4 regions of the Pseudarthrobacter sp. NIBRBAC000502770 genome follow, and region 2 is predicted to be linked to each of the others. Evidence: riboswitches for the same ligand, from Rfam matches in the RefSeq annotation. Region 2 holds a riboswitch; each other region holds the start of a gene.
What was found. A riboswitch is a leader RNA that binds a small molecule or an ion and turns the genes downstream of it on or off. The one in region 2 is predicted to bind thiamine pyrophosphate.

Region 1 (2,194 bases), 460 kb from region 2:
ACCTGGCGTGCAGCTTTTCCCCGACTTCGGCGTAAAGCCAGAAGCAGGGGAGGACGGCGGCGGCCAGGACGGCGTAGCTTCCCGACGCCGATGCTGCGGTGAGGTGGTCCACGTAGGCCTTGGTGACGGGGCCAAGTCCGCCCTGGGCGGGGCGGGTGCTGAGCCACGAGCGGTGCAGCTCCGACTCCACTTCCAGGCACTGCTGCGATGATCCGGCCCAGAACAGCTGCTCCCCTTCTGACGGGGCCAGGGCACTCGCCCGGGCAAGGACCCGGGAGTAGCCGTTCAGGTACAGGGCATCCTGCGCCAGGTAGTAGGCGAAGTCCTTCTCGGCCAGGTCCCCGGCGGCCAGGCCGTGGATGAAGTCCAGGGCGTAGATGTCCGCCAGGTCATGCTGGGCTTCCGTCCACAGCCGGGCAGCGAAAGCGCCTTCCGCGAGGGCCGGCCGCACATGGTGGAAATGGTGCACGGGTCCGTTTCCCCGGCCCACTTCAAGCTGCTCCGCCTTCTCAAGGGCGCCGGCCAGCCATGGCTTGACCGTTCGGAGCGATGCCTCCCAGTCGCCAAGGCGTGCCTGGACGGTGGCCATCGCGGAGGACAGGGAACAGCCGGTGCCGTGGCTGTTGCGCGTGTCGATGCGGTTTCCCTGCACCTCCACCACTTCCCCTGGCAGGAGGCCCGCCGTATTGACCAGCGCATCCGGGCAGTCCGCACCCGCCAGGTGCCCGCCCTTGACAAGGATGGTGGCGCCGGTGGCATCCGCCAGGCGCCTCCCCTGCTCCAGCGCTGCCGCCCAGCTGTCTGCTGGATCCGCGCCCACCAGCATGGCAAGCTCCGGCAGGTTGGGGGTAATGAGGTGGGCCAGGGGCAAGAGGTCCCGGAGGGCGGCCTCGGCGGACTCTGTCAGCAGCCGGTCGCCGCTGGTGGCCACCATCACCGGGTCCAGGACAACGACGGCGGGACGGACCTTCTCCAGCCAGTGCCGGACAGTGCGGATCACGGCCTCGTCCCCCAGCATGCCGATCTTGACGGCGTCAATGGAGATATCATCGCTGACCGCGTCCAGCTGCTGTGCCAGGAAGGCTGCGGGAGGAACGTGGACTGCCTGTACACCGCACGTGTTCTGCGCCGTCAGCGCCGTGATGGCAGCCATGCCGTAACCGCCGTGGGCGGAAATGCTTTTCAGGTCGGCCTGGATGCCTGCGCCCCCGGACGGGTCGGAGCCGGCGATGGACAGGACCCGCGGGACTTCCCGGCCGGTTGGCAGCCCGGTGCTGGTGGCGGAGGAAGCTGGCAGGGGCATGGAAAGGGTCGAAGACAAGAGACATCCCTTCGCCGGTACTAGCCGGACAGGTTCAACGGGTCTGGATCTCAGCCGGCCTGCTGCGCGGCACCCCGTGTCGGTTCCTACCCTAGCCCGTGTGCCGCACCCGGGAAAAAGGTGACAACGGCCGCCGCAAAAATGGGCCATCCCGCAACGGCAGGAATCCCCGCCCCGCACGGTACCCCCGGTAATCCGGGTGGACCGATGCGCAGGACGGGGATTCCTGGCTGGAAGCTCCTGTGCCTAGAGTTCCGAGGCAGGCACCCCGACGCCGAGGATGATGGGTTCCTCGGCCGCCTTCCGCGGTTCCGGCTGGTCCTTCGCGGGTTCGGGGGCCTTCGCTGCGTGCGAGTGCCCACCGGCATCAGCCTGGACGTTTTCATGGTGCTGGACGGCGGTCTCGTTGGCGGCACCCTGGGCACGGCTGGCGGCCCGGTGGCGCCGGGGCCGGCGCTGCCGGGACTGCTCCAGCGTGTGGTCCGAATAGTCCTTTTCAGGGGACGCCTCAGGAGCGGCACCGGCGCGGGCTCCCGCCGCCCCTGCCCCGGCCGGCTGCTCCGGTGCTGCCTCTTCTGCTGCCTGCAGAGCCTCTGCCTGATTGGCAGGCGCATCCCCCACAGGGGAAGCCGGCTGGCCCAGGTGTGCGAATGCTTCCGCAAGCCGGTCCAGCGTCAGGGCAGGCTTCGGATGCTGTTCCCCGGCGTGCTCCACGAACGGAAGCGGGACTTCCTCGCCGCCGAACGTGAGGACGGCTGCGGGACGTGCCGGGGCATCGGCGTCGTGCTTCTCCTCAACGGGTACCTGCGCGGGCTCCGCGGCCGGCACCTGCCGGGCAGCCGCTACCTCGTCGTCGTGCAGGTGGGCCGCATG
Region 2 (2,194 bases):
TGCCTGGTCCAGGTCCGTGGAGGACGCCGGATCGATAGTCACGAACTCGACGGCGGTCAGGTCGTAGGACGGCAGCTTCAGCGCCGCGACGGCGGCCCGGGCGTCTTCCACCGCGTCGGCAGGATACGGCCCGGGCAGCTCAAGTTCGGTCCGCAGCAGGCCCAGCGCCTCTTCCAAGGCGTTCCTGTGGTCACGGACGTTAGGGGCCAACCGATGATGCGACACAAAATTCAGCGTAGCGCCAAGTCCCGGGATTAAGCAGTCTCAGCCGTCCAGCGCGCCGAGGAGCGAGGCAGCGGCTGCCGCGGGGTCGGCGGCCTCGGTGATGGCGCGGACCACCACGATCCGGCGTGCACCGGCCGCCACCACCTCGCGGACGTTTCCGTGGTCGATGCCGCCGATGGCAAACCACGGCACCGGATCCCCGGCCTGCCCGGAGGCATCGGCGGCGTACTTCACCAGTTCAGGCCCGACGGCGGCCCTGCCGGGTTTGGTGGGTGTGGCCCATACCGGCCCAACGCAGAAGTAGTCCAGCCCGGACGGGCCGCCGGTTGCAGCGAGGGCGGCGTCGACCTGGCCCGTGGTGTGGCTGGAGAGGCCGATGGCGGCGTTGCCGTTGACCAGCGTGCGCGCCGCAGCCAGCGGAAGGTCCTTTTGGCCGATGTGGAACACCGGTGCCCCGGACAGCACGGCAATATCGGCGCGGTCATTGACGGCCCACAGCCGGCCATGGCGTACCGCGGTCTCCTTCAACGCCGCCAGGAGGTCCAGTTCCTCGGCGGCCTCGATGGTCTTGTCCCGCAGCTGGATGATGTCCACGCCGCCGGCAAACGCGGCGTCCACAAACTCCGCGAAGTCGCCGTGCGCAGTGCGTGCATCGGTGCACAGGTACAGGCGGGCCGCCTTCAGGGCGTCGTTGTGGCCGGCGTTGGCAACTTCGGCTATGCCGGCCGGGGCTGCTGGAGCGTGGGGGCCTGCGGGCAGGGAGGAAGCGGACACATTCATGCCTGCAAGCCTAGTTCCTCTAAACTGGCCTGGTACTGCGGGAGCCCGCGGCAGCTGTCACAAAGCGCCGGGCTGAGAGGGCGTCAGAGCCGACCGCTTGACCTGATCCGGTTAATGCCGGCGTAGGGAAGGAACCGTATGAGCACCCCCGTTGACCATCGTGCCGGGCCGTCCAGTGCCCCCCGTTCCTCGGTCCGCGCGGACGTCGCCGTCATCGGCGGCGGAGTGGTGGGCCATGGCATCGCCTGGGAGGCGCAGCGCTCCGGCCGCTCCGTGGCCCTGATCGATGACGCGCCCGGAAGCGGCGCCAGCTGGGCCGCCGCAGGAATGCTGGCCCCCGTCAGCGAACTGCACTACCAGGAGGAGGACCTCCTGGAACTGATGCTTGACGCTTCCTCCCGCTGGCCCGGTTTCGCCGCAGCCATCGCAGGAGCCACCTCCGGTTCCGGATACCTGACGACGCCGACACTCGCCGTGGGTGCCGACGCCGCGGACCGCCGCGCGCTGATGGACCTCCGCGCCGTACAGCAGGCCAACGGACTTGCCGTGGAACCACTCACCGTACGGGACGCCCGCAAACGCGAGCCACTCCTCAGCCCCGCGATAGCCTGCGCCCTTGACACGCCTGCGGACCACCAGGTCGATCCCCGCCGCCTGCTGGCTGCCCTCCGGCAGGCCCTCGCCGGTGCCGTCCGCGGGAAGCCTGGCCTGGCGGTGGCAGGGGCAGTGGAAGGGTATGCCGTGCCGGACCGGGCCGGCGGCCTGCTGTGGGAGGGCGGAAGCGTCGTCGGCGCCAGCCTGGCTGGCGGCGGCACCGTCCTGGCAACGGAAACGATCGTGGCCAACGGGCTGCAGGCAGGGGACCTGGGCGGCCTGCCCGACGGCCTCGACCTGCCCCTGCGCCCCGTACACGGAGACATCCTCCGCCTCGCCGTTCCGCAGCACCTCCAGCCCCTTGTGACGTCCACGGTGCGCGGGCTGGTGCACGGTGTCCCCGTCTATATCGTTCCCCGGCAGGACGGGACCGTGGTCATCGGAGCCACCCAGCGCGAGGACGCGCTGTCCGATGCCGTCAGCGCCGGGGGCGTCTATCAGCTGCTGCGCGATGCCCAGGCGCTGGTGCCCGCCGTCGCCGAACTGGAGCTGCTGGAGTGCACCGCAAGGGCCCGGCCCGGAACCCCCGACAACG
Region 3 (2,194 bases), 380 kb from region 2:
CAGAGGACGCGCATGTGGGCGGCATAACGCGGGAACTTGGGCTCCGCCTGCGCAGCAATGTCGGGGAAGGTGGCGATATTGATGAGCGTGGGCACGATCGGTACGCCCTGCTCCACGAACCGGGGCACGTGGCGGGGAAGGAGCCCGGTAGCGTGCTCGACGCAGTCGATGCCCGCGTCCAGCACCTGGTCCAGGGTGTCTTCAGCGAAGCAGTGCGCTGTTACCCGGGCACCTTCGTCGTGTGCCGCCTGGACGGCATCGCGTACGACGGCGGCAGGAAAGGACGGCGACAGGTCGCCGGCGCTCCGGTCAATCCAGTCCCCCACGAGCTTGACCCAGCCGTCGCCGTCGCGCGCCTGCTTCCGGACGGCCTCCACGAGGCCCTCGGGTTCCACTTCCTCGGCGAAGCCCCGCAGGTAGCGGCGCGTCCGGGCAATATGGCGCCCGGCCCGGATCAGCACCGGGAAGTCCACTCCGCCCTGCATCCAGCGGGTATCTGCCGGCGAGCCCGCGTCCCGGACCAGCAGGGTTCCCGCGCTAAGGTCCGCCTCCGCCTGGTCCCTGGCCGCCGCGGGCTCGACCGGACCAGTGGCCCCAAGCCCAATGTGGCAGTGGGCGTCCACGAAGCCCGGCAGCACCCAGCCATCCAAAACCCGGTCCGGAGCAGCCGCCGGCCGGCTGAACGTAAGCCTGCCGTCCACGGACCAGAGCCCGTGCCGCACCGTGTCCGGTGCGGTCAGGACGGGGCCGGGGAAGTTGATGATGCCTGCCATGGGGCTCCTTTCGATGCCCGGCCAGGCTAGCACCGCAATTATGACAAGGCCGCTCCAGGCGCCTGTGGTAGCTTCGTTCCTGACCACACGGGTGCCCTTGCAGGGGCTGAGATCGGGCTGACGCAGCCTGCGACCGTTGAACCTGTCCGGGTAATGCCGGCGAAGGAAGTGAGTATTCCCTTGAGTACGCAAAACACCCAGTTGAACCCTGCCCTCCAGCCGTCTGACAGGGTGCCCGGCGGCGCGTCCATGCCGCCGGAAACCCAGTCGTTGAAGTCGCATTCCCTCGCCTACCTCGGGGATGAGGCGTCCGGGATCCGGGTACCGGTGACGGAAATTGCCCTTGAGCCGTCCCCCAACGGCCAGCCGAACGCACCGTTCCGGACGTACCGGACGGCGGGGCCGGGAAGCGACCCCGTCCGCGGCCTGGACCCTTTCCGCGCGGAGTGGATCGTGGCGCGCGGAGACACCGAGGCCTACAGCGGCAGGGAACGCAACCTGCTGGACGACGGCCGCTCGGCCGTCCGCCGCGGCGCCGCCTCCGCGGAGTGGAAGGGCGCGCAGCCCGTGCCCCGCCGCGCCGTCGACGGCCGGACGGTGACGCAGATGCACTATGCCCGGCAGGGCGTCATCACGCAGGAAATGCGGTTCGTGGCGCTGCGCGAGAACTGCGATGTGGAATTGGTGCGCAGCGAAGTGGCTGCCGGCCGCGCCATCATTCCCAACAACATCAACCATCCGGAATCCGAGCCCATGATCATCGGCAAGGCCTTCCTGGTGAAGATCAACGCGAACATCGGCAACTCGGCCGTGACGAGTTCGATCGCCGAGGAAGTGGACAAGCTGCAGTGGGCAACCCAGTGGGGCGCGGACACCGTCATGGACTTGTCCACCGGCGATGACATCCACACCACGCGGGAGTGGATCATCCGCAACTCCCCGGTGCCCATTGGAACCGTCCCCATCTACCAGGCCTTGGAAAAGGTCAACGGTGAGGCCAACGCCCTGACCTGGGAAATCTTCCGGGACACCGTGATCGAACAGTGCGAACAGGGTGTGGACTACATGACCATCCACGCGGGCGTGCTGCTCCGCTATGTCCCGCTCACCGCCAACCGCGTCACCGGCATTGTCTCGCGGGGCGGCTCCATCATGGCGGGCTGGTGCCTGGCCCACCACCAGGAGAACTTCCTGTACACGCACTTCGACGAGCTGTGCGAAATCTTCGCCAAATACGACGTCGCCTTCTCGCTGGGCGACGGCCTCCGCCCCGGTTCGACGGCGGACGCCAACGACGCCGCGCAGTTCGCTGAGCTGGACACCCTCGCCGAACTGACGCAGCGGGCCTGGGAGTACGACGTGCAGGTGATGGTGGAGGGGCCGGGCCACGTTCCCTTCCACCTGGTCCGCGAGAACGTGGA
Region 4 (2,194 bases), 1.1 Mb from region 2:
CCGGCGCGGCCGCGCTGGGCGCGGGGCGCGGCTCCGTCCACCCGGAGCGAACCGGACTCGTCGGCGTCGCCTGATTCGCCGTCGTCGTCGATGTCTCCCAGGACGCCGGCCAGCGCGTGCAGCAGCGTGGACTTCCCTGCGCCGGAGGGGCCGAGCAGGAGCACCCGCTCCCCGGGGGCGATGTCCAGGTCAAGGCCGTGGACGGCGGGTTTGGCCCTGCCGGCATGCCGCCAGCCCCAGCCACGGGCGGTGACGGCGGCGGGGCGGACCGCGCCGGAGTCCTGGGAGGGTGCCATCAGGAGAAGACGGGCTCCGTTGCGGCCTTGCGGGACGCGAAGGAGCTCAGCACCCCGGTGCGTGCCAGGCCGCGGGTGGCAACCCAGGCCAGGGCACCCGCAAGGATGGCCCCGGAAATGGTGGTGAGGACAATGTAGGCCAGCTTGTCGGCGCCGGAGTAGGCGATGTTCCAGCCCCACGGTGCAAACGAATCGTTCAGGCCGCAGAAGAATCCGGCCGCGGCGCCTGCCAGCAGGGACACGGGCAGGTTGAACTTGCGGTAGACGAAGATTGCGAAGATGATTTCCGCGCCCAGGCCCTGGATGAAACCGGAGAACAGGACCGAGGCGCCGTACTGGGAACCCATCAGCAGTTCGCCGGTGGCGGCGACGGTCTCGCAGAACAGGGCGGCCCCGGGCTTGCGGATGATCAGCATTCCCAGCACGCCGGGAATCATCCAGCCCCCGGCGAGCAGGCCGGTCAGGGGTGGGTAGGCTGCGTTCATGGGGGCGGACAGGGCGGCGGCACCCTGGTCCCATGCCCAGAAAATAACGCCGCCCGCGATGGCCACCAGCGCGGCGACGACGATGTCCACGACGCGCCAGGACTTGCTGGTGGTCTTCTTGATTGCTGCAGTACTCATGTGGTCCTCCTGGGAAACAGGAGGGGAAAGTGGACCCGGCCGGCGGCCTGTGGCCGTGGAACCGCGACACTTTGAGAACTCGACTCCCTTGCGCCGGTACTAACCGGATCAGGTTCGAGGGTCTGCGGCTGTCCGCACTCTCAGCGCCCACCTGCGGTGCCCGGCTAATGCCAGGTTGTCCGACGGCGGCGCTCCCCTGTCGTTTTTAGTGTTGCTTTTGGTGTGGGTAACGCTTGTTGTTGTGCCCGGTTGGGCGTGGTCAAGTTTACACCTGGCCGGGCTGGATTGCGGGCTGCCGGCGCCAATCACCCGGATATGACCGGCCCCGGTCCCGGATGCGCCGCGCCCCGGCCGGAAAGCGGCCTTAACTGCCAATGGCAGCGGCACGGACCCAGGAAGGTTCGAGCCGCTGCCGCTGGCAGGCGGCTTGGAGGTTCTCAGGGAGAGAGCTCTTCGAGGACCCTGCCCTTGGTTTCGATGGCGAAGAAGATGGTGACGAGGCCGCCGACGAGGGCTACGGCTGCGAACACCGTGAAGACGAGGCTGATGCCGTAGTTGTCGACGATCCAACCGACCAGGATGGGTCCGATAGCGGAGCCTGCCCGGAGCCAGGCGCTGCCGAATCCAGTGCCGATGGCGCGGAGCCGGGTGGGGTAGAGCTCGGCGGAGTAGAGGTAGAGCGAGAAGGAGACGGTCTGCAGGATGGCGTACGCGATGCTGGCGAACACCACCACCTGGGTCGCGGATACGGCGCCGAGCGCGGTGAGGATGACAAGCGGGACGGTCGCGGTCAGGAACGCGACGGTGTACCAGCGTTTGCGGCCGACGCGGTCGATCAGGAGAGCGCAGAGGACCGATGCCACGACGCCGGCGGCGGAGGTGACCCAGCCGTACGCGAGGCTGGTTTGCAGGGGCAGGTTGAATGTTTGCTTGTAGAGCGTCGGCAGCCAGGTGACCAGGCCGTTGTTGACCATGTAGACGCAGATCCAGAGCATCCAGATCATGAAGGTGCGCTTCTTGTAGATCCCGGAGAACAGTTCGCGCCAATCAGTGCGGGCCGTGGCTTTCGGGTCAACAGGACGCACCACGGGCTCAGAAAGGGTGTGCCCTGCCGCGACCGCTTCCTTTTCGAGCATGGCAACGACGGTTTCGGCTTTGTGGACGTGGCCCCGGGAGGCGAGCCAGCGCGGTGATTCGGGCATCAGCCAACGCATCGGGATGGTGAGAAGGGCCGGGACGATGCCAACGATGAACATGGCCTTCCAGCCCACCACC

Region 1: another riboswitch for thiamine pyrophosphate. It lies ahead of thiD (bifunctional hydroxymethylpyrimidine kinase/phosphomethylpyrimidine kinase); the one in region 2 lies ahead of thiO (glycine oxidase ThiO).
Region 3: another riboswitch for thiamine pyrophosphate. It lies ahead of thiC (phosphomethylpyrimidine synthase ThiC); the one in region 2 lies ahead of thiO (glycine oxidase ThiO).
Region 4: another riboswitch for thiamine pyrophosphate. It lies ahead of NIBR502770_RS16470 (ECF transporter S component); the one in region 2 lies ahead of thiO (glycine oxidase ThiO).

Annotation. Positions count from the first base shown of each region.
Region 1 covers NZ_CP041198.1:1,874,262-1,876,455, forward strand. Annotated here, with positions in the region: gene thiD (bifunctional hydroxymethylpyrimidine kinase/phosphomethylpyrimidine kinase) at 1-1,303, opposite strand, end outside; TPP riboswitch at 1,311-1,408, opposite strand; gene NIBR502770_RS09030 (Rne/Rng family ribonuclease) at 1,568-2,194, opposite strand, start outside.
Region 2 covers NZ_CP041198.1:2,337,592-2,339,785, reverse strand. Annotated here, with positions in the region: partial or broken gene NIBR502770_RS11170 (RNB domain-containing ribonuclease) at 1-225, opposite strand, end outside; gene thiE (thiamine phosphate synthase) at 265-1,005, opposite strand; TPP riboswitch at 1,033-1,151, shown strand; gene thiO (glycine oxidase ThiO) at 1,144-2,194, shown strand, end outside.
Region 3 covers NZ_CP041198.1:1,962,436-1,964,629, forward strand. Annotated here, with positions in the region: gene NIBR502770_RS09465 (amidohydrolase family protein) at 1-773, opposite strand, end outside; TPP riboswitch at 851-958, shown strand; gene thiC (phosphomethylpyrimidine synthase ThiC) at 954-2,194, shown strand, end outside.
Region 4 covers NZ_CP041198.1:3,441,380-3,443,573, forward strand. Annotated here, with positions in the region: gene NIBR502770_RS16465 (ABC transporter ATP-binding protein) at 1-296, opposite strand, end outside; gene NIBR502770_RS16470 (ECF transporter S component) at 296-919, opposite strand; TPP riboswitch at 987-1,127, opposite strand; gene NIBR502770_RS16475 (MFS transporter) at 1,357-2,194, opposite strand, start outside.